DNA from 3 places in the Vibrio ziniensis genome. Region 3 is predicted to be linked to each of the others. Evidence: predicted binding sites of a transcription regulator. Region 3 holds the regulator's gene; each other region holds the start of a gene.
What was found. The regulator PurR, encoded in region 3, represses purine synthesis genes. The targets are predictions, from matches to a motif close to TNANGNAAACGTTTNCNTNA.
Positions count from the first base shown of each region.

Region 1: purE (5-(carboxyamino)imidazole ribonucleotide mutase) is a predicted target of PurR. The motif match lies at 5,053-5,072, and genes of this name have one in related genera.
Region 2: metK (methionine adenosyltransferase) is a predicted target of PurR. The motif match lies at 3,705-3,724, and genes of this name have one in related genera.

Region 1 is NZ_CP049331.1:42,584-50,779, reverse strand. It holds rRNA gene G5S32_RS00240 (16S ribosomal RNA) at 1-1,161, opposite strand, end outside; gene G5S32_RS00235 (gamma carbonic anhydrase family protein) at 1,668-2,216, shown strand; gene G5S32_RS00230 (DUF1488 family protein) at 2,217-2,483, opposite strand; gene aroE (shikimate dehydrogenase) at 2,483-3,313, opposite strand; gene hemF (oxygen-dependent coproporphyrinogen oxidase) at 3,396-4,310, opposite strand; gene tsaC (L-threonylcarbamoyladenylate synthase type 1 TsaC) at 4,344-4,901, opposite strand; gene purE (5-(carboxyamino)imidazole ribonucleotide mutase) at 5,145-5,630, shown strand; gene G5S32_RS00205 (5-(carboxyamino)imidazole ribonucleotide synthase) at 5,634-6,767, shown strand; gene G5S32_RS00200 (DNA topoisomerase family protein) at 6,827-7,393, opposite strand; gene G5S32_RS00195 (DUF494 family protein) at 7,409-7,885, opposite strand; gene dprA (DNA-processing protein DprA) at 7,888-8,196, opposite strand, start outside.
Region 2 is NZ_CP049331.1:2,737,627-2,745,822, reverse strand. It holds gene endA (deoxyribonuclease I) at 1-581, opposite strand, end outside; gene G5S32_RS12625 (SprT family zinc-dependent metalloprotease) at 730-1,233, opposite strand; gene G5S32_RS12620 (DUF2189 domain-containing protein) at 1,378-2,175, opposite strand; gene metK (methionine adenosyltransferase) at 2,404-3,558, opposite strand; gene tkt (transketolase) at 3,893-5,890, shown strand; gene G5S32_RS12605 (glycosyltransferase family 87 protein) at 6,031-7,212, shown strand; gene G5S32_RS12600 (class I SAM-dependent methyltransferase) at 7,215-7,916, opposite strand; gene G5S32_RS12595 (glycosyltransferase family 2 protein) at 7,934-8,196, opposite strand, start outside.
Region 3 is NZ_CP049331.1:1,938,976-1,947,171, reverse strand. It holds gene glgA (glycogen synthase GlgA) at 1-74, shown strand, start outside; gene G5S32_RS08885 (alpha/beta fold hydrolase) at 224-1,030, shown strand; gene G5S32_RS08880 (TVP38/TMEM64 family protein) at 1,351-2,034, opposite strand; gene G5S32_RS08875 (TfoX/Sxy family DNA transformation protein) at 2,363-2,950, opposite strand; cyclic di-GMP riboswitch class I at 3,064-3,162, opposite strand; gene purR (HTH-type transcriptional repressor PurR) at 3,334-4,341, opposite strand; gene torD (molecular chaperone TorD) at 4,622-5,269, opposite strand; gene elyC (envelope biogenesis factor ElyC) at 5,428-6,246, opposite strand; gene cmoM (tRNA uridine 5-oxyacetic acid(34) methyltransferase CmoM) at 6,336-7,118, shown strand; gene mukF (chromosome partition protein MukF) at 7,130-8,196, shown strand, end outside.

The DNA.
Region 1 (8,196 bases), 1.3 Mb from region 3:
CAGTCTCCCTGGAGTTCCCGACATTACTCGCTGGCAAACAAGGATAAGGGTTGCGCTCGTTGCGGGACTTAACCCAACATTTCACAACACGAGCTGACGACAGCCATGCAGCACCTGTCTCAGAGTTCCCGAAGGCACATCAACGTCTCCGTCGACTTCTCTGGATGTCAAGAGTAGGTAAGGTTCTTCGCGTTGCATCGAATTAAACCACATGCTCCACCGCTTGTGCGGGCCCCCGTCAATTCATTTGAGTTTTAATCTTGCGACCGTACTCCCCAGGCGGTCTACTTAACGCGTTAGCTCCGAAAGCCACGGCTCAAGGCCACAACCTCCAAGTAGACATCGTTTACGGCGTGGACTACCAGGGTATCTAATCCTGTTTGCTCCCCACGCTTTCGCATCTGAGTGTCAGTATCTGTCCAGGGGGCCGCCTTCGCCACCGGTATTCCTTCAGATCTCTACGCATTTCACCGCTACACCTGAAATTCTACCCCCCTCTACAGTACTCTAGCTTGACAGTTTCAAATGCTATTCCGAGGTTGAGCCCCGGGCTTTCACATCTGACTTAACAAACCACCTGCATGCGCTTTACGCCCAGTAATTCCGATTAACGCTCGCACCCTCCGTATTACCGCGGCTGCTGGCACGGAGTTAGCCGGTGCTTCTTCTGTAAGTAACGTCAAACAATGCCGCTATTAACGACACTGCCTTCCTCCCTACTGAAAGTGCTTTACAACCCGAAGGCCTTCTTCACACACGCGGCATGGCTGCATCAGGCTTGCGCCCATTGTGCAATATTCCCCACTGCTGCCTCCCGTAGGAGTCTGGACCGTGTCTCAGTTCCAGTGTGGCTGATCATCCTCTCAGACCAGCTAGGGATCGTCGCCTTGGTGAGCCCTTACCTCACCAACTAGCTAATCCCACCTAGGCATATCCTGACGCGAGAGGCCCGAAGGTCCCCCTCTTTGGCCCGTAGGCATCATGCGGTATTAGCTATCGTTTCCAATAGTTATCCCCCACATCAGGGCAATTTCCTAGGCATTACTCACCCGTCCGCCGCTCGCCACCCAAGGAACAAGTTCCCCTGTGCTGCCGCTCGACTTGCATGTGTTAGGCCTGCCGCCAGCGTTCAATCTGAGCCATGATCAAACTCTTCAATTTAAGATTTTGTCGACTCAACGAATACTGATTCTATCTTTCGATAGTGAATTGACTGTGCTCGATACCGAAGTATCAAATTGGTCACTCAGTTCATTGAAATCTAAATTTGAAGCCGAAGCTTCTAATTGATTTTCATCAACGAGTGCCCACACAGATTGATAGGTTTAAATTGTTAAAGAGCTTTCTTCCTACACGTTAGTGACTTAGGTCACTTCGGAAGAGGCGGTCATTTTAGCGATATAAACTGTCGTGTCAAACACTTTTTTCAGTTTATTTTCGTAAGCTTTTCAGCCTTACAAAACAACCTTGCTGAATCACTTTCATTTCTTTCGAAGCTTGTCCGTGTCAGCGAGGGGGCATTATAGAGATCAGCTTCACATTGGCAAGTGCTTTTTTTTGGTTTTTTTCGATTTTTTGTTTGTTTGGCTGTTTTTTGCGCGCAACGGGCTATAAATACAACTAATAGCCTTTTAATATGCCTTTATCAGCTAGAAAAAGGAGGCCATATGAGCCCTGTTCGTAGTTATAAAGGTATCGCACCTAAAATTGGTTCTCGCGTTTACATTGATTCGTCGTCAGTCATCGTGGGTGATATTCGATTAGCAGACGATGCCAGTATCTGGCCATTAGTCGCCGCACGTGGGGATGTAAACCATATCCAAATCGGTGAACGTTCGAATATCCAAGATGGCAGTGTTTTGCATGTTACTCATAAAAATGCTGAAAACCCTAACGGCTACCCACTCGTTATCGGTAATGATGTCACGGTTGGTCATAAGGTGATGCTGCACGGATGTACCATTGGTGATCGCGTGTTAGTCGGTATGGGTGCTATCGTTCTTGATGGTGTCGTCATAGAAAGTGATGTGATGATTGGCGCTGGTAGCTTAGTGCCACCGGGAAAGATTTTAGAAAGTGGCTATTTATATGTGGGAAGTCCAGTGAAACAAGCTCGCCCTCTATCTGATAAAGAACGAGCATTTTTGTTGAAGTCCGCTGACAACTACGTTCAAACCAAGAACGATTATCTAAACGATGTTAAAGAAGTTCTTTAATTAGCTCATCACTTCAATTTGACCAAACTGATTGAAGGCTTCGTCTTCAATCAGCTCTTCTGCTAATTCTTCCAGATCAAATCGAACACTGGCAAATACTGCTAAGGCTTCTTGCTCACTATTAATAGTCATGCCTGATAACTTCATCAGTTCATCGACTGAAACGATACATTCAATCAAAGCTCCAGACTGCTGTGCAGGAAAAGTGACTGCTTTTAATTCGGCGTTCCACTCTTGCATATCAGGGAAAAGAATCGATTGGTTCATTAGCCTTCCAAGTTTTTTCTTAATTCACGATGAATTTGTTTTGTGCCTGGACGCAAGCCGCGCCATAGCATAAAGCTCTCTGCTGCTTGTCCAACTAACATTCCAAGTCCGTCATAGACATGGCCGCATCCATTATCCAAAGCCCACTGGTTAAATATGGTCAAGCCTTTGCCATACATCATATCGTAGGCAACACTTTGAGCACTGAATATAGAAGGAGATATTTCAGGTAACTTTCCATCCAAGCTTGCAGAGGTTGAATTGATAATAAGATCGAAGCTACCTTCAATCTGACTCATTTCTGCAGCACTCACATTACCGAAGCTACTAAAAGCCTGCGCTAATGACTCCGCTTTAGCAAACGTTCGGTTGGTAATGGTGATACTTGCAGGTCCTTTATCAAGTAGAGGTTTGATTGTACCTTTAGCCGCACCACCAGCCCCGATCAATAGAATTTTAACGCCTTTCAGAGGCACCTGATATTGCATCAGATCTTGTACCAGACCTTCACCATCAGTGTTATCACCCAAGATCTCACCGTCATCCAGTTTCTTTAATGTATTCACCGCACCAGCAAGTTGTGCTCGCTCAGTTAAACGGTCTGCAAACTTATAGGCGTCTTCTTTGAAAGGAACCGTGACATTACAACCGCGACCGCCATTGGCAAAGAAAGCTTTTGCTGTTGCCACAAACCCATCAACTGGCGCTAACTCAGCGGTATATTCCATGCTTTGATTAGTTTGACGTGCAAACAATGTATGAATGAAAGGTGATTTACTGTGCCCGATAGGATTACCAAACACTGCATAGTGATCTTTTACAAAAGCCATATCCCTGCCTCTACCAATAAAAAAGTCGCTAAGTCTGTTATTTAACAATACTTAACGACCCTATCACTCAGTACGATTTCTGTCACCACTCACGCGCTACTAAAAACTCATTCAGTTTAGCCTCAACGCTATCGGCTTCTGGCTGGTAGTTGTATTCCCAGCGGGCCAACGGTGGCATAGACATAAGTATTGATTCCGTACGGCCGCCAGTCTGCAGACCAAAAAGCGTTCCTCGGTCAAACACTAAGTTAAATTCGACATAACGACCACGACGATACAACTGGAACTGTCGCTCTCTATCTCCATACTCAGTCGACTTACGACGTTCAACAATCGGAACATATGCTTGGCAGTAACCTTCACCGACTGCTTTTATATAGTCGAAGCATTTATCAAACTCCCACTGATTAAGATCATCAAAGAACAGACCACCCACACCACGAGTTTCCTCTCGGTGAGGAAGATAGAAATAGCGGTCACACCACTCTTTATGTTGTTGATAAACGTCATCACCAAACGGTGCACACACTTCTTTCGCTGTCTCGTGCCAGAATTGGCAATCTTCGACGAAAGGGTAGAAAGGTGTTAAGTCGAAACCACCGCCAAACCACCAGATCGGTTCTTCGCCTTCTTTCTCTGCAATAAAAAAACGAACGTTAGCATGAGACGTTGGAACATAAGGGTTTTTCGGATGCATAACCAAAGAGACACCCATGGCTTCAAACTTACGTCCTGCTAGTTCAGGGCGATGCGCAGTGGCTGAAGCAGGCATTTGTTTACCCGTGACATGCGAAAAATTAACACCACCTTGCTCAAACACCAAGCCATCACGCATCACACGAGAGCGACCACCGCCGCCGAGTTTTTCTCCCGGCTCACGATGCCAAGCATCTTCAACAAACCGAGCACCACCATCAACGCTTTCTAATTGCTGACAGATCTGATCCTGCAGTGATAGCAAAAACTGCTTCACGGCTTCTTTATTAATTGTCGACATCTTTTTCCTTACGCATTCCTATCGCAGAGTGAGTTAGCCCTGTCTTAATACTTGTAGAGTTTTTGCGTCGCGGATTTCGCTAGGCTTATTTCGCCCACCTGTAGCACCGCGCAAAATCGCAACTAACTTGTCACCCAGTTGTTCTTCGACCTCTTCTGTTGTCATGCAAGAAGGCTGGCCGGTTAAGTTTGCACTGGTTGACGTCAGTGGTTTGCCATAAGCACTACACAACTGTTGAACCAAAGGATGATCTGTAACACGCACAGCGATGGTATCAAATTGACCACTAACCCACTTGGAGACTTTACTGCTCGCAGGCACTACCCAAGTAACAGGACCAGGCCAGGTAGATTTGATTTGTTGTAACTGTTCTGCAGTTAACTGGCTTTCATCTATATAAGGAAGCAGTTGCTCGTATGAGGCAGCTATCAAGATCAAACCTTTCTCTACAGGTCTTTGCTTTAGTTGCAGCAATTTCTCGATAGCTTCAGGGCTGTCCGGATCACAACCCACACCAAAAACACCTTCGGTCGGGTAAGCAATCACTTCTCCAGACTGCAATGCATGTAAAGCTTGTTCAAAATTATTCACGAAAAACTACCTAAATTGAGCTGACTTATTTCTATTTGCGCCCAGTGTACAAATTATCGGAGATTTCTCCTATACCTTAACGGACGGAAGTTCGAACCACAGGATAGAAAACATCATCATTAAATCGTCCACCATGATTTAGTGAACACAACAACGCAAACGTTTGCTTGATGTAAAAATCCTCGTATAATGCGCGTCGTTCGCTCACGTAATAAAAACGTTTAACGCTTGAAGGAGTTTGAGATGAAAGTCGGTATTATCATGGGTTCCAAATCGGATTGGCCAACCATGAAGCTAGCAGCAGAGATGCTAGAGCAATTTGGTGTTGCTTATGAAACCAAAGTGGTTTCAGCTCATCGTACTCCACAACTTCTTGCAGACTACGCAACTAGCGCCAAAGAACGCGGCCTAAAAGTCATTATTGCGGGAGCGGGCGGCGCAGCACACCTTCCGGGGATGACAGCAGCATTCACAAGCCTGCCTGTTCTCGGTGTTCCTGTTCAATCTCGCGCTCTATCTGGTCTAGATTCTCTATACTCGATTGTTCAAATGCCAAAAGGCATTGCGGTCGGTACGCTAGCAATCGGTGAAGCAGGCGCAGCTAACGCAGGCCTTCTTGCTGCTCAAATCATCGGTACTTTCGATGAAGAAGTGATGGCGAAAGTTGAAGCGTTCCGTACCGCTCAAACTGAAGCGGTACTGGCAAATCCAAATCCAGCTGAGGAATAATCGATGCACGTATTGGTATTAGGTTCAGGCCAGCTTGCTCGTATGATGTCACTGGCTGGCGCACCACTTAATATTGAAATTTCTGCGTTTGACGTTAACAGCAAGAATGTGGTTCATCCTTTAACACAAGCTGTGATTGGCCACGGTCTAGAGCAAGCGATTGAAAAAGCGGATGTTATCACGGCTGAATTTGAGCATATTCCTCATGATGTGCTTGCAGTGTGTGAGCGTAGCGGAAAATTTCTTCCAAGCACAGATTCCATTAAAGCCGGCGGTGACCGCCGACTTGAGAAAGCGCTGTTAGATAATGCTGGTGTACGCAACGCGAAATACACGGTTATCAATACTCGTGAAGATTTTGACACCGCTATTGCCCACGTTGGTATTCCAATGGTATTGAAAAGCGCTTTGGGCGGTTATGACGGTAAAGGCCAATGGCGCCTAAAAAACGCAGAGGATGCTGAAAAAATTTGGCCTGAAATGGCCGAGTGTATTGCCGCTTCTAATAACCAAGCGATTGTAGCGGAAGAGTTTGTGCCATTTGACCGCGAAGTTTCTCTGGTGGGTGCTCGTAGTAAAAATGGCGAAGTAGCTGTTTACCCATTAGCTGAAAACGTACATGTGAATGGAGTTCTCAGCCTTTCGACCGCCATCGATGCTCCTGAGCTGCAAGAGCAGGCTAAAGAAATGTTTGCGGCTGTTGCAAACAGTTTGGATTACGTTGGCGTATTAGCATTAGAGTTCTTTGATGTTCAAGGAACACTGCTAGTTAACGAAATCGCTCCTCGCGTACACAACTCAGGTCACTGGACGCAACAAGGCGCGGAAACGTGTCAGTTTGAAAACCATCTGCGCGCAGTGTGTGGCATGCCTTTAGGCAGCACAAATCTGGTGCGAGAGACATCCATGATCAACATTCTTGGCGAAGATTCGCTGCCAGAAAGCTTACTCGCTATGGAAGGTTGTCATATTCACTGGTATGGCAAAGAAAAACGTCCAGGCAGAAAAATGGGCCACATTAACGTAACCGCAGATTACCACGGTGAGTTAGTGCGTAAACTGTGCGAATTAGCAGAAGTGTTAGATCCTGTTGCGTTCCCTGCTGTGCAAGAAGTCGCAAAACAGTTTAAGTCTTAATACTGATTTCCTGACACAAAAAAGGCGCTTTAAGCGCCTTTTTCTATAGAGCTATTTCTCTATTGCTCTTGAACATGCCCACACTTACGATCCGCACACTGATACTTAGTGCCACTGGCGAGTTTTTTCTCAACCAGCAATGAAAAGCCACACTTTTCACACTTCCCCGCAATTGGCGGCAAGTTCACTGCAAACTTACACTTAGGATAAGTATCACAAGCGTAGAAAGTTTTACCAAAGCGAGTTTTTCGCTCGGCTAAATGACCTTTGCCACATTCTGGACAAGCGTATAACTTGCTTGGTTTCGCTTCATCGGTAGGAGTATCTTGCGATTCAATATGGTGACAATTAGGATAAGAACTGCATCCGATAAACATACCATAGCGACCTTGGCGCAATACCAATTCACTACCACATTCAGGACAAGGCACACCGAGTTCTTTAACTATGTGTCCGTCGTTCTGGTGCAGCGGTTTAATGTAGTCACAATTGGGATATTGCGTACACCCAAGAAATGGGCCGTGTTTGCCATGGCGAAGCTGTAATGCTCCGCCACATTGTGGACAAGGTTCGTTCAGTGCTTGCTCATGAGCTGAAAACAGCTCGCTATCAATTTTACCGCTCATAATACGTTTATTAGCTTAATGAAGAATGCCCTGCTCTTTGCTGTACAACAGCTCTTCCATAAGCGTATAAGCGTTCTCATTCCCCGGAACATTGAACAGCACCATTAGGATGATCCACTTAAGGTCATCCAGCTCTAACTCATTAGTCTCAAGCCCCATCACTCGATCAATGACCATTTCACGAGTTTCAGGCGTTAGTACCTTGATTTGCTCTAGAAATAGAATGAATCCACGAGACTCGATATTCAGACGCACCATCTCTTGCGCAGTAAAGATACGCATAGATGTTGCCGCACTCGTTGAAATCTTTGACTGAGCGTCCGTCTGCTGCAAAGCCGCTAGCTCTTCTAACCAGTTTAGGGCTTTGTAGATATCTTTTTGGTGAAACCCTGCTCGAAGCAATTCATCTTCAAGCTCGTCTTGATCCACTTGCAACTCTGCATCGCTATGGATATAAGTTTCAAACAGATACATCAGAATATCCATCATCATAGCTAGCCCCTCCCCTTACGAATATAGCCACCGGAAACTGCAACAACATGCCCTGAAAGCTCAAGCTCTAGGAGCTGCATCATGACTTCTTGGACAGGTATATGGGTCCTGCTTGCAAGAATATCAACTGGTGTAGCTTCTTCTCCTACGTTAGCTAACAGCTCATCAAATGGCAATTCATCTTCGCTATTTAGCGGCAAAAAAAGTGTTTGCTGACATTGCTGGTGCCGTAATCGATTGAAATCCAACATAGAATTAATTTCATCAAGAATGTGTTGTACATTTTGAACTAAACATGCGCCCTGGCGAAT
Region 2 (8,196 bases), 800 kb from region 3:
TTAGTTTGAGAGGCTGATAGTTTAAAGCCATGTTCACTACTCATGTATAAATAAGTGCGAGCGATAGCGCCTCTGGCTCTGGCTGGTGGCATTGCGCTGCGCTGCTTGAAATCGACCTGCATTTCGCATTGTCCATAAGTAGCACCTGATGTGCCATTCCATTGACTGAAGTTGAAGTTGGATCTGTCGCCGTTGACTTCACCAATCGCTGGGGTCAGGTTGTGAAGGTCTGCTTCCATGCGACGAAACACAGCATCGTTATTGCTACAGAGTTTGCGTCCGCCTTCTTGCCAGCATTGACGTTGATGTCCAAATTGCCAAGCAGGTACAACATGCTCCCATTCTATGCGGCTAGCTCGGGTTTGTTGCTTGCGAACTTGATAGCCGCAGCTCGTTAAGTCAGGAATGCCTTTCTTTCCTTGCCATGAAATATCACAGCCACAGTAAAAAGACTTTGGGTGATCTTTATAGATTTTCAGTGCCTCGTTTTTGGCGCTAGAAAAAGAGCTTGGAAAATCAGCATAAGAAGTGTGAGACACGAGCAGTAAAGCTGATGTCAGCAGAAAGCGAAAATTAAACATATGTTGGACTGTATTTTATTATTTTTTACAGTCTAACATTCTCTAATTTGAAAGCTAGTTGATAAATACCACGTTAATTTCTAAGGAAATATTAACGTGACTCGCAGTTATTTTGTTTGCGAGGGGGATTTGTCTGCTAGGGTGATGGTTACCCAGTCAGTTGAATACCGGTGTAAGTCAGAGTTTGTTTGCACTGCTGACAACGGTAGGTCGCTTGCTTACGCAGTACTTTGTTGTGACGACGCACGGACAGTGGGTACTGATTACAAGCGCACTGATAAGCGAATGTTTTTCCTTGCACGGATTCAACCGACATTTTATGTGTGGTTTCAGCGGGTAAATTGAATACTCGATTCATCACTGCTTGCCATTCGATACCATGGGGTTTTACACGGCCGTAAACAGCATAGGTAATGAGGTGGGCGATTTCGTGGGGAATGACTTCACGGAGAAAATCTTGTTGGTTTTCTTTGAATAAAACGGGATTTAAGCGGATTTCCCACAGCTGTAGATAAGCTTTACCCGCAGCTTTACCTCTTAGTCGGTAGCTGATTTCTGGTAGTTCAAAATGGCGTTTGAAATATTGAGAGGCAATGTCCATGCACTTCTTCACTTGTGACAATGCTTGGTACTGCAGTTGAAAATCGGTCAAATCTGGCTCCAAAAAAATCCCCACTAATACGCAGCTAGTTAGGTATTAGCGGGGAAATTATAACATCAAACCTCTTTTTATCACTGAGTTGTGTTCTGAGCCTTATTAAGAAAATACAAATAGCGATAAAGAGAAGGTGGAGGCCTATGGTTGATGTTTTTTCTTAATCGTTGCTTGGTAACCATGCCAGGTGGCATATCCGAGTATCGGCATAGTAAAGAGCATGCCAATTCCGTAAGTCGCAAAGCCGATTAAAATTCCGCCACAGATGATTGCAGCCCAGACAATCATCGCTGGAATGTTTGATTTTACAGCGTTAAAGCTACTAAAAATGGCGGTCATCACATCGACACGTCTCTCCATCATCAATGGAATAGAGAACGCGGAGATGCTGAAAATAACGCACGCTATGATGAAACCAATCAGTGAGCCGATGACTAGGAAAGGGAGGAAATCGGTCAACGGTGCGCCTTGAACGGATGGGTAAAGTGCATGTAAAAGTGCAGCTATCCTCATCCAGAATATCATTGCTACAGCGAGAACCACGGCAAACATCCATTGTGAAGTACTATTACGAGTAATCGCTTTCATGGAGTGCATTAAGCCTGTTTCTCTGCCTCTTTCTCTTTGCCAAGATGCGTCGTAAAGTCCAAGCGCTAGGAAGGGACCAATTAGCATATAAACGACTAAAGCAGGCATCACTACTAGGTGGGTTCCTTGCCATTGGATAAGCAACACAATGCCGACAGCAGCAGCCATAAAGCAAAGCCCATAAAAGGCGCTGGTAAGAGGTAGTCGAATAAAATCGTGCAGACCTAGAGCAAGCCAGTGTAAGGGCGCAGAAACTTCCACTTTATTGCAAGGCAGTGTGCGAGCATATTCTTGATGGCTGACTTCTTTGTCTTTTTGCTTGAAGTCAGAAGGGTCTATTGTACGAGGCATAAATCCTCCCAAAACAATATGGCAGTGAATGAGAAAGTTCGGTTTTGTTCGAGTACAAAACACTCGTTAGTTTGTAACATTTTATTAACTATTACTTGGTTAACTATTGTTGATAAGGCTGAAAATTACAAATGCTCTGATTGAATTTTAATCAGATTCGATTTTAGAAGAGTACAAAAGCAAAAGCCCCCGCCAGAAGGCGAGGGCTTGTCAGTAAAGCGTTTTGAATTACTTAAGGTTTGCGAAATCGCGCAGTAACTCAACTTTGTCAGTAGCTTCCCAAGGAAACTCTTCACGACCGAAGTGACCGTAAGCTGCTGTTTTCTTATAGATAGGTTGAAGTAGGTTCAACATCTCTTGCAGGCCGTATGGACGTAGGTCGAAGAATTGGCGAACCGCTTCGATGATGATGTCGTGAGACACTTTTTCAGTACCGAACGTTTCAACCATGATAGATGTTGGATCTGCAACACCGATAGCGTATGAAAGTTGGATTTCACAGCGATCAGCCATGCCAGCTGCTACGATGTTTTTCGCAACGTAACGTGCTGCGTATGCTGCAGAACGGTCAACTTTTGATGGATCTTTACCAGAGAATGCTCCACCACCGTGACGAGCCGCGCCGCCGTAAGTATCTACGATAATTTTACGACCAGTTAGACCACAGTCACCCATTGGGCCACCGATTACGAAACGGCCTGTTGGGTTAATGAAGAATTTAGTCTCTTTGCTCAACCATTCTGCTGGAAGTACAGGCTTGATGATCTCTTCCATTACTGCTTCACGCAGATCTGGAGTAGAGATGGTGTCACAGTGTTGAGTTGAAAGAACAACTGCATCGATACCTACAATCTTACCTTGATCGTATTGGAACGTTACCTGAGATTTTGCATCAGGACGTAACCAAGGTAGCGTACCGTTCTTACGAACTTCAGCTTGCTTTTGTACCAGTAGGTGAGAGTAAGTGATTGGTGCTGGCATCAATACGTCAGTTTCGTTACATGCGTAACCGAACATGATACCTTGGTCACCTGCGCCTTGCTCTTTAGGATCTGCTTTATCAACACCTTGGTTGATGTCTGGAGACTGCTTACCGATGGTGTTAAGAACTGCACATGAGTTAGCATCGAAGCCCATATCTGAATGGACATAACCAATTTCACGAACAGTTTCACGAGTTAGTTCTTCAATATCAACCCATGCTGAAGTTGTGATCTCACCACCAACCATAACCATGCCGGTTTTTACGTAAGTTTCACAAGCAACACGTGCTTTAGGGTCTTGTTCCAAAATAGCATCTAGAACCGCATCTGAGATTTGGTCTGCGATTTTATCCGGATGTCCCTCTGATACTGATTCAGAAGTAAACAGGTGCTTAGCCATGATAGCTCCAATATAAATAGTCAAAAAGTAGCAAAGAATTTGTCCTTCACTACTTTGAAAAGTGTTCATTATGTAGGCGTTTCTACATCTAGACGGCTATTTTAGTTTTGAATGCTTAAATTACAAGCTCTTTTTCACTTTTAGATATAACCAAACGTTTGCTTACATTCCTTCTTTACTTGCAGTCTTATCCGAATCTAGCCGACAAAATTGCTTTATAAGACAAGTAAACGATTGCAGTGATTTAGGGGCTTTGTAACAATACCCACAATTTAACAATACCCTCAATTATAGATAGATTATTTCACTTCGCTTAAATCAATCAGGAGCTGACATGGCGTCTCGCAAACAATTGGCTAATGCAATCCGTGCTCTAAGCATGGATGGTGTTCAAAAAGCTAACTCTGGCCACCCGGGTGCACCTATGGGTATGGCGGATATCGCTGAAGTACTTTGGCGTTCACACCTAAACCATAACCCACAAAACCCTAACTGGGCTGACCGCGACCGTTTTATTCTTTCTAACGGTCATGGCTCGATGCTGATTTACTCACTGCTGCACCTGACTGGTTACGAGCTTTCAATGGAAGATTTAAAGAACTTCCGTCAGCTTCACTCAAAAACCCCAGGTCACCCAGAGTACGGTTATGCACCAGGTGTTGAAACGACGACTGGTCCACTAGGTCAAGGTATCACTAACGCTGTGGGTATGGCACTGGCTGAGAAAGCGCTTGCTGCTCAGTTCAACAAAGAAGGCCACGACATCGTTGACCACTTCACATACGCGTTCATGGGTGACGGCTGTATGATGGAAGGTATCTCGCACGAGGCATGTTCTCTAGCAGGTACACTAGGTCTGGGCAAACTGATTGCATTCTGGGATGACAACGGTATCTCTATCGATGGTCACGTTGAAGGTTGGTTCGCTGACGATACACCAAAACGTTTTGAAGCGTACGGCTGGCATGTTATCCCAGCAGTTGATGGTCACGATGCTGACGCAATCAACGCAGCAATCATCGCGGCGAAAGCGGAAACAGGTCGTCCAACTCTAATCTGTACTAAAACCATCATCGGTTTTGGTTCGCCAAACAAAGCGGGCTCTCACGATTGTCACGGTGCTCCACTAGGCGCTGATGAAATCAAAGCAGCACGTGAATTCCTCGTTTGGGAATACGCACCGTTTGAAATCCCTGCCGATATCTATGCGAACTGGGATGCAAAAGAAGCAGGCGCAGCAAAAGAAGCGGCATGGGATGAAAAATTCGCAGCGTACGCAGCGGCATACCCTGAGCTAGCAGCAGAATTCAAACGTCGTGTGAACGGCGAACTTCCAGCGCAGTGGGAAGAGAAAGCAAACGCAGTGATTGCCGAGCTTCAAGCAAACCCAGCGAACATCGCATCACGCAAAGCATCGCAAAACGCACTCGAAGCGTTTGGTAAAATGCTACCTGAATTCATGGGCGGATCGGCTGACCTTGCACCTTCAAACCTAACCATGTGGTCTGGCTCTAAGTCAATCACGCCAGAAGATGCATCAGGCAACTATATCCATTACGGTGTTCGTGAATTCGGTATGACGGCTATCATGAACGGTATCGCGCTACATGGTGGTTTCGTTCCTTACGGCGCAACCTTCCTGATGTTCATGGAATACGCTCGTAATGCGCTGCGTATGGCGGCACTGATGAAAGTGCAAAACATCCAAGTGTACACGCACGACTCTATCGGCCTTGGCGAAGATGGTCCAACTCACCAACCGGTTGAGCAAACCGCTTCTCTACGTCTGACTCCAAACATGAGCACATGGCGTCCATGTGACCAGGTGGAATCAGCAGTAGCTTGGAAACTGGCTATCGAGCGTAAAGACGCGCCTACTGCGCTTATCTTCTCTCGTCAAAATCTAGCACAGCAACCACGTTCAGCAGAGCAAGTGGCTGACATCGCTAAGGGTGGTTACATCCTGAAAGATTGTGCAGGCAAACCTGAGCTAATTCTGATTGCGACAGGCTCTGAAGTTGATTTGGCTGTGAAAGCGGCTGAGCAACTTACCGCAGAAGGTAAACAAGTACGTGTTGTTTCAATGCCATCAACCGATGCATTTGACAAACAAGACGCAGCTTACCGCAGTGCAGTTCTGCCAGCAGATGTAACAGCGCGTATCGCTATCGAAGCAGGTATCGCGGATTACTGGTACAAGTACGTTGGCCTAAACGGCAAAATCATCGGTATGACGACATTCGGTGAATCTGCACCAGCAGATCAACTGTTCAAGATGTTCGGCTTTACTGTTGAGAATGTTGTTGAAAAAGCAAAAGAGTTGATTAAGTAACCTACAACTTTTTAAATAAAAAACGAGCCTTAGAGCTCGTTTTTTTGTGGATGAAATATTTTGAATTCGCATTTCCCTAGAAAATAATCTACTGTTTTTAATAACAAAAATAATTGCTTATAAACTTGAGTGAGGAATGGATGTTTCTTCAAGCTAAGACGTCAAAATTTATTTTAATCGTTGGTTTGTTCGTTGGATTTTTGGGAAGTTTGAAATTTTTATATATAGATAATAAGGATTTCCTGAATGGGGACTTATCTAGAGGACAAATTGTTGGTAGAGATTTTCTTCATTCATGGACTGCAGTAAAATTAGCAAGTGAAGGTAAATATGATGATATTTATAATCCAGAACTATTAATATCGCATAGTCCTGATGACGTAAAAAAAACTGGTGTAGCATTTAACTTTGCTTATCCTCCACAGACATTAGCATTATTACTTCCCCTATCAAATTTTAACTATATCACCTCACTAATTATTTGGGGTTGCTTTAGTATTTTGTGTTATATATCATCTTCAATTATCTTTGAAAAGAAAGTTTCTAATATTGCTTTACTATTAATTGCACCTACAACTTTCCTTAATATAAGTATGGGGCAGAATGGATTATTTACAGCAGCATTGTTAATTAGTGGTTTAATACTGTTAGAATCTAAGCCTAGATTGTCAGGAATTTTATTTGGTATTTTAACAATTAAACCTCATCTAGGAATTCTGATACCTGTAGCTCTTATTGCTGGTGGCTATAAAAAGTCTTTTCTTTGGGCGATGATATCTACAATTTGTTTTTTTGTTATATCTTTGATTGTTTTTGGGAGTGGAGTATGGGAAGCTTGGTTCAATAATGCTCCATGGGTTTACGCCAAAAATTTTATTGAGAATGGAACCGGATTTGCTCTTTTTATGCAGCCATCTCCATTTATGACTATTAGATTATTATTTAATAATACTGAACTTGCATGGTTAACCCAAATTATTAGTGCTATATTATCTTCTGGATGTGTAATTTATACATTTAAAAAAAGTCATAGTTTAGAACTTAAGGCATCAGTACTTATTACTGCAACATATTTAGTTAGCCCATATATTCATTCATATGATATGGCTGCATTGAATTTTGTTATGATATGGCAGGCTAGAAAGGGGCTAGAAAATGGATTTATATATGGAGAGCAAACTTTACTTGTAGTTGCTTGGGTCATGCCTCTTATTATGATGTCAATTGGGTATTTAGGCTTTCCAATATTCCCATTAATTACTTTATTAATGTTATCTGTATTAGTGTATAAAGTAAATATAACAAAAAACGATAAATTATAAATCTATTTTTTTGCATGGAATATATAAAATAAATTTAGATCAATGCTCTGTATAAATTTAAATGGCCAAAAATAACTATAATTATTTGGAAAATAATAGTTTAGAAAAGCTACTAAATTATTGCATGGGTTCACATGCTCTCTAGCCATTATATAATCGTATTGCAACCCGTTTTTAATAGCATCTTTCCTAGTAGTTAGGTATCTACCCAATCTCCAAGCTATTCCAGGATCGGTTGGAATTATAATGGAAATTGTGCCATTAGTTTTTAATACTCTTTTCCATTCTTTTATAACTAAATGTGGTTCATATAAGTGTTCTAGGATATGTGTAGCAATTAAACGGTCAAAACTATCATCTTCAAAACTTAACTGTTTAGCATCTTCAACAAGATAAGATATTCTCCTATCATTATCTCCTGTTCCTATTTTTTCTTTTGCAAAAGAAAGGTTTTTAGGGTCGCTATCTGTTATTATATATTCAGTGAACGTATGGTTTACATATTTAAAATGCTCACCTAATCCAGCTCCAACTTCCAATACTCTTGAGAAGTGTTCGTTAGTTTTGAACTTGTTTTCACAGGATTTATGGCCTAAATTAAGTACTTTACCTGTAGAATTATTGTAAACGCGCTCTTCATATGTATCACTAAAGCTTTCTAAGTAGAGAAGCCAATCAATATCATCATCTTTATTCTTTCTCATATCTAATCCTATAATTCTTATTCTATATTAACTGGATAGTAATTATTATAATGTAAATATGTTAAGTTCATTCTTCCTTTTGTTACGTTATCTAACATTAATCCTGTGAAGAGGCTAATTACTGATATTACACCTATACTGCTAGCTAGAATAGCTGTTGGGACTCGTTCAACTAAACCAGTATCTATGAAATCTATCACTACAGGTATTCCTAAAATCATAGAGGCAGTAATTAAAAAAATGGAAAGAATAGAAAAGAAAAATAATGGTTTAATATCCC
Region 3 (8,196 bases):
TGAGGTGTGACTTCAGTTGGCGAGAATCTGCGTTGGAGTACGTAAAGATGTATAACTACGCAATTTTTGACTAGATAGATAAATGAACAAAAACAGAGCTTTAAAGCTCTGTTTTTGATCTGGTCGAGGTAGAGTAGCATTATTTAACAACTCTAATCACCTTGAAAGGGGAGGATGTGGTACCCTCAGTCTATTCTGTTTCACATTAAATTAAGTGGTACCAATGCCCCAAAGCATGCTTTTTCATAAAATTTACCATCATCCAACCAGTCAGGAATGGGTGGTATTTGTACATGGTGCAGGAGGCAGTTCGTCCATTTGGTTTAAGCAAATTAAAGCGTATAAGCAGCATTTTAATTTGTTGTTTGTTGATCTGCGTGGTCACGGAAAATCCCCTCAGCTCATCAAAGATCTGATCAGTAACAAATATACGTTTAAGTCTGTTACGTTAGATGTATTACGAGTTCTCGATCACTTAAAGATTCAATCTGCGCATTTTGTCGGAATGTCTCTTGGGACGATCATCGTACGTAACCTTGCAGAGTTGGCAACAGAACGCGTGAGTTCTATGGTGTTGGGTGGTGCGGTCACCCGTTTAAATACCCGCTCGCAAATCTTGGTTAAATTGGGGCATATAAGTAAGAATTTTGTACCATATATGTGGCTCTACCGTTTATTTGCCTATATCGTTATGCCGCAAAGAAGTCAAAAGCAATCTCGAAACTTGTTTGTCCGAGAAGCGAAGAAGCTTTGCCAGAAAGAATTCAAACGTTGGTTTACTCTTACTGCAGAGATTAATCCAATGATGCGTTATTTTCGCGATAAAGAGTTACCGATACCCACCCTGTATTTGATGGGCGAGCGTGACTATATGTTTATCCAGCCTGTTAAAGATATGGTGGCATTGCACGAGAAAAGTGAACTATGGGAAATACCGGACTGTGGGCACGTGTGCAATATTGAACAGCCTGAAGTATTTAACCGAGTTTCCATCGATTTCATCCACAAGCAGTTAACCATTAACGCTTAAAAGCCTTCTAGATGCTCTCATAGCCGCAATTCCAGCACAATCCGAATTGCGGTTCGTTATTCTCTCCGCAATGCTTACAGACCCAATCTGGCTGATTTGGGAATGCTGGTTGTAAGTAGTCACTTATAACCTGTTCGGACTGTTCGAGCAAACTCAGATTCAAAAGCCATACATAAGGTGAAGAGGCTTCATCAAAAGGGATTTCCCCGCGGACACTGAAAAGCGTTTCACCTCGAACTTCACAGGGAATATTTTGTTGTCGCAACAGCCCGCACACAATATGTGCTTCAGTTGGATGTTGAGCAATGAATATTTTCATATTACTCGTCGGTGATTGTTCTCTTTTTAAGTTTAGTCAGTACTTGTTTTGCCAAAAACGGAAATATGCCCAATAACGCAAAAGAAAGTAGAACGCTTGGAGATAGTATTCCTGACAGAGTGTCTATATCAGCAAGTTGAGTGCCTGCATTGAGATAAACAGCCGTTCCTGGGAGCATCCCCAACTGACTAACTAGGTAATAACGAGTCGTTGAAATCGGTGTTAAGCCCATAAGTAGGTTGATAAGAAAGAATGGAAACACTGGAATCAATCTTAGTGTAAACAGATAAAATGCACCATCTTGCGCTACACCTTTATTGATGGCAGAAAGATTGTCACTAAAACGGTGTTGTATCCAATTGCGAAGCAAATATCGGCTGCTAAGAAAAGCGAGGGTCGCACCAATTGTACTAGCAAAAGACACTAAGATAAGACTAAACCAAAAGCCAAATAAAGCCGCTCCGAGAAGAGTAACAACGGCAGCTCCGGGAATGGATAAAGCGGTAATCACAATATATGCGATAAAGTAAGCAATAGCTGAAAAAACGAGGTTCTGGTCTATGTATTGAGAGAGGGCTGCTTGTTGAGTTTTCGCATATTCCAGAGTGAGATATTGGCTAAACTCAGTACCCATAACAACGATGAGGGTAATTAAAATCAACCCTAGTATCAGTTTATGACTCATCGTTAACTCCAAAATAGTTGGATAAAACCATCACTTGCTCCTCATACCATCCTAGATAAAAATATGATCAGACTGAGCATCGGTAGAACAGCGAATAGGCGTCAAACGCAAACGCGCATTCATTCGTCCCTGAAGCTCCTCCGATCCATCCATGGCTCGGAGGGTTTGCTTATCGACGCCTATTCACTGATCAGGAAATTATCCAGAATGGTATCATGTATAGAGAATAGGAAAGGCAGAGCCGACTTTAAATTTCATTTTGGTTTTGATTATTCATAAAAAAGCACCCTATGAAGAGTGCTTTGTATCTTTAAGTCGAATATAGAAACTAGAGTTTCTGCATTAATTCATCGCGGCGAGACTGGGGAATGACAGACCAATGCTTACCTTCAATTGCACCTTCTAAAGCCCATAAAAGCTCAATACCAACAGTTGTGGCATGAGTCTCTTGCACGGCTCTAAACGCAGCCACTGCGCCTTTCTGTTGCAGCATGTCAACAGAATCGATTCCTGCTTTTTTGAGCATACGTTCTGTAGCAAGACGCATATTAGGAAGATCTTTAAGTCGGTCTGGTTTCGCTTTAGCTTGAGTCTCGCGTTCTTGTTTCGCGACATCTAAGGCTTGCTTTGCTTTTTCAATAATTAGATGCGGGGTATCCCACACATTTTCAGGTAAGGCAAAGTATTTAGTCACAACAGGAAAACCACGTTTTTTATAAACGTAAGGTTCATAGCCTTGTTGTTGGAAATTCTTTGAGGAGTGATCATCCGCACGAATGTGTAGTCGGTCATTAACGACCAGAGCAAACATCGTGTCATCGATGAAAATGCCAAACCCTCCGAACATAGAACGCGATTTTACGCTTCCTAGTTGCTCAAAAAGTCGCATTGAGTCTTTTAGTACTGGTTTATCCATGCTGTTAGTCTCGGTGTATTAATAAATACGCCACCAAATTCAGGTCCGAGAGAATAGCAAAAGAATACATTGAGCATGTCAATCAAGCGTCAACTCATGTATACCTTTTTGCCATCGGCAACCCCGCTACCTACCAATTATGAACTAACATGGATTGGTTTAGGCCGGAGGCTTTGCGTCCCACCCTTTCAGATGGTTTGCCCTGTGCGTGACATTACTTTCAAAATAATAAACAAAACTTTGAATAAGCATCACATTTATGTGAACTAAATGTGACGTTGATCAAAGTTTGAATATTGGGTTTGCGAGCTTATTACTGTTTTAATATTTGTGAGATGAATTTCACTGGCTCTTATTGAACGGTACTTAAATAGAGTAACTAATTATTTTGTAAGGTCTTTTACTGTATCACGCTCTACAATTTCTGGATGCATTTCGAAGATTCGACGTTCATGCTCTTTATCTTTGATTCGTTCTAACAAAATCTCAAATGCGTTTTTGCCCACACGACGTTTTGGTTGATGAATCGTGGTTAGGGGCGGAGAGAAGTACTCTGCAAGTTCAATGTTATCGTATCCGATTACCGAAATGTCATCGGGTACACGAACACCTTTTTGTTGTAAACGTGACATTAACCCTAGTGCCATTGTATCGTTGAAACAGAACACAGCGGTCGGCATTTTATCCATTGCGATAATTTTATCTGCAGCTAGTACTGCTGTATCACACTCGAAGTTGCCTTCAAGAATCCAGTTATCATTCACTGTCAAGTTCGCCTCTGCCATAGCGCGACGGAACCCCGCAATTCGTTCCTGACAAGCGAGTTTATGTAAGTGTCCACTTAAGCAAGCAATGTCTTTATGACCTCTGTCGATAAGGTATTTAGTCGCTAAATAGCCCCCTAATTCAGAGTTATCAATGATTTTGTCAGCAGTAGAAGCTTCTGGACCCCAATCCATGATGACTTTTGGAATGTCCGAATGACTTTCAAGCATCTCTGACAGTTCTTGTGTTAGGTCGGAGCACATGACTAAAATGCCATCCACTCGCTTCTCAGCCAGCATTCGGATGTAATCTCTTTGTTTCTCGTAGATGCCACCTGTGTTACACAGAATCAGTGTGTAACCCTGACGGTAACAGTAGCTTTCTACACCGTCGATGACTTCAGAAAAGAATAGATTGGTTGATTGAGTAACTAACATACCAATGGTGCGGGTAGTATTGCATTTCAAGCTACGTGCTACGGCACTTGGTGCGTAGTTTAGCTCTTTTACTGCTTCGAGAACTTTTTCTTGAGTTGCTTCAGCAACAAAGCGAGTTTTATTAATTACGTGTGATACGGTTGTGGTTGATACGCCAGCTAAGCGAGCAACATCTTTAATCGTAGCCATATATTTGTCCTGTTTTGACTGCTGATTTCGCTAAATTTTTTATTAGGTAAACAACCCACATTACTGGCCGGATTCAGCAGCGGCGAAGTTTATAAAGCTTCTAGCCTAAAGTCGTTAAAACACAAAAACCGCTTCGATATAGCGGTTTGAGTTTTAAATAATGATTCATCTTTTATGGTATTGAGTTTAAACCGCAAATGGTTAGCTAGCAACGACAAATCAATAGCGCAAACTTAACTGTAGTCACAATTCATGCCCTTTGTTGAACCAACGATGAGTTTCAATTGCCTGTAAGATAGTTTAAATCAAGCTCTAAAAAAGCGACCAATAATACTGAAATTGATGAATAAAATCCCAATTTATCCTTGCTCGCACAATCAAAAGAAAAATCAGGTATCCAGTTCAATAGATGATGACGAATATAGTCCGCTTGGAACTTTAGGGCCTGTTCCATACGGGCTTCTTTCTCAAGTTCGTTAGAGCGAATAATGAGGTGTCCGAGAAAGTCTAATTCGATAGCGAGATGATCATATGATTCATTTGTCTGCTCTTGAACATGTACGCCATTTTGCTCCATTAACTCAGCAATTGCTTGTGCTGGAGTTTTATTATTCATTTTTGATTTATCAATATAAAGAGATGCGTACGGGAGAGCCGAATTCCCATCACATTTTAGAAATAGGTTATAGAAGCTATTAGCAATTTGCACTTGTGCATCTTCATGTTTGAGAAGTTGCTTGAGAGTTGCGCATAGTTTGTGAGTGGAGACTGCTAAATGGTCGTTTTCACTAAGTCCTGCGAGAAAATTGTAAATTTCGGGGGATGAGTAATGTGACAAGTCTTGTGAACTGAGTTCGCAAGCAAACAAACCTGAAAGCCACCAATAGATTTCAGCTCGTTTTTCGTTAAAGGCTTTAATTTCTTTCATTACTTAGCTCCGTACTTTTCTTTATCTAAGTCTAAGCAATAATTACGCTCTGTACGAAATTTGCGAACTAAAGTATGCAGATCGAAGACCTTTGTTGAGCGAAGGTTGGCGAAAAAAGACCCGCATAAAGCGGGTCTTCATATCATCTTTGCAAGGAGCTACTTATCTTGTGTTAGTTTGCCATCAGAGCCAGCAACATAATCGCGCATCTTTTGCCAAAGCTGACCAAGGCTCTCGTACCAAAAGCGCTCGGTTTGCTCCAAATAGCGTGCTTGAGGCGTGTATTTATCCCAGGGTTGAGTAATGTTAGCTTGAGCTAAAAAGTTGGTTGGCGCTGGAATCGGGTTTAATCCTGCGGAATTAAATTCTTTAATTGCTCTTTCCATATGGCTGGCGGAAGTCACTAGTACCAACTTTTTGCTTTGTACGAATGCAGCAGCTTGTCTTGCCTCTTCCCAAGTATCTTTTGCTGTTTCTAACAACACGATGTCAGACTTTGCTACACCGAGTGCTAATGCGACTCGTGCTAACATACGAGCATGACTAAACTCGCTGCCACCAGCATAACCTGAAAGAATCAATTTGGATCCTGGGTACATCCTAGCAATACGTATTCCTTCCGTTAAACGCATTAATGCTGCTCGTGATAGTTCAGAAGTTGGTGGTATATAGCCATCGACAACATGTCCATTACCTAAAACCATCACGTAATCAATGTTTCTTTCGACAGGAAGAAACGCGGGGTATTGGCGCTCTAAAGGCATCAACAAACTTGTTGATATGGGTTGAAACGAAATAAGAAAAAGACTGGTTAGAGAAAACAGAACGATGAGGCTGCCAGTTTTACGTTTGGCAGTAAACATAATCAGCATTAAGCCAATAAATCCCACAATCAGCAGTGCTGGTAAGGGCATTAAAAAGGATGAAACAATTTTTTTCAGCTCAAACATAAACAAAATAGTCCGAAAAAACAGCACTTGACAATAAAAAGGGTGAAACCCTCTTTATTCCTGCTATTCCTATGACAAAATAGCAGCACGAATTCGCTATGATAACCCAAGCCGCTGTGACAGAAGATCGTAATTTCGACGATATTGCCCACAAATTTGTAAAAAATATCTATGGCTCCGATAAAGGAGAAATCCGTCAAGTAATTGTGTGGGAAGACCTGACGCAGTTGTTGGCAAGTTTTGACCAATCAGAAACTCCGTTGCACATTCTAGATGCTGGCGGGGGACTAGCGCAGATGTCACAGAAGCTCGCTAAGCTCGGACATCGTGTGACCTTGTGTGATCTTTCTTCTGAAATGCTCAATCTTGCTAAGCAGGATATTGCCAATAATGGCTTGCTTGATCAATATCAGTTGGTCCATTCTCCTGTGCAAAATATACAGGAGCATTTAACTGAGCCAGTTGACGTGGTGATGTTTCACGCTGTGATGGAGTGGTTGGCTGAGCCAAAACCCGCTTTAGAAAACTTGTTAGCTCAAGTGAGACCGGGTGGCATGGCATCTATCATGTTTTACAACTACCACGGGCTTGTATATAAAAATGCAGTATGTGGCAATATTCCTCATGTATTAGAGGGAATGCCGCATAGAAAACGCTTCAAACTTCAGCCTCAAACTGGATTGCTTCCTACGGAAGTGTATCAGTGGATAGAGGATTCAGGGTTTGAGATACAAGGTAAATCTGGTATTCGCTGTTTTAGTGATTACATTGGCAATGTGAAAAATATGGGCGAATACCAATACGATGATGTATTGGCTTTAGAACGAAAATTTTGTCGTCAGGAGCCATACCTCTCATTAGGCCGATACATACACGTATGGGCTAAGAAAAAACAATAACAGGAATAACAATGGGTGAGTTAACTCAGAACGCTGTTGAGCAACCTATTGATGAATTGGTTAGCTGGGTAAAGCAGCATGATTTCTCATTAAATCTAACGACTGAGCGACTCGCGTTTTTAATCGCAATTGCAGTGCTAAGTAATGACAGATTTGATGAAGAACTCGGTGAAGGTGAGTTGCACGATGCGTTCATTATAGTCACTCGAATGTTTGAAGATACAGGTGAAGCGTCGGCTTTTCGCGCTAACAACGCCATTAATGAATTAGTTAAACAACGTCTGATCAGCCGCTTTACCAGCGAACTGACTGATGGGGCTAGCATATATCGCCTATCGCCGTTGGCGATTGGCATTACTGATTACTACGTTCGTCATCGAGAGTTTTCTAAGTTAAAGCTTTCTATTCAGCTTTCAATGTTGGCTGATGAAATGGCGAAGGCGGTTGAATCTGCAGAACGAGGTGGTTCAGTTGGGCACTGGAAAAAGAATGTATTCGGTGTGCTGAAATACTCTGTAGGTGAAATCTTTGACCGCATTGATTTAAACCAACGCGTCATGGATGAACAACAACAATCCGTAAAACAGCAAATCGCCGAACTCCTGAATAAAGATTGGCGTGAAGCCATTCATAACTGTGAAGCGTTGCTTTCTGAAACCTCCACCACATTAAGTGAGTTGCAAGATACGTTACAAACTGCAGGCGATGAACTTCAAACTCAAATTTTAGATATACAGGAAAGCGTGTATGGCAATCCTGAACTTGAGTTCATTGAAGAAACATTATTTGGCTTGCAGATGAAACTTGATCGCATAACGAGTTGGGGGCAGCAGGCGATTGATTTGTGGATCGGTTATGACCGTCACGTACATAAGTTTATTCGTACGGCTATCGATATGGACCAAAATCGCGCGTTTAGCCAACGCCTGCGTCAATCCTTTAACGACTACTTTGAACAACCTTGGTATTTAACTTATGCCGATGCAGACCGCCTTATGGATCTGCGTGATGAAGCATTAGTGCTACGTGACGAGGAAGTTACTGGTAGTGTTCCTGATGAAGTTGAATACGAAGAATT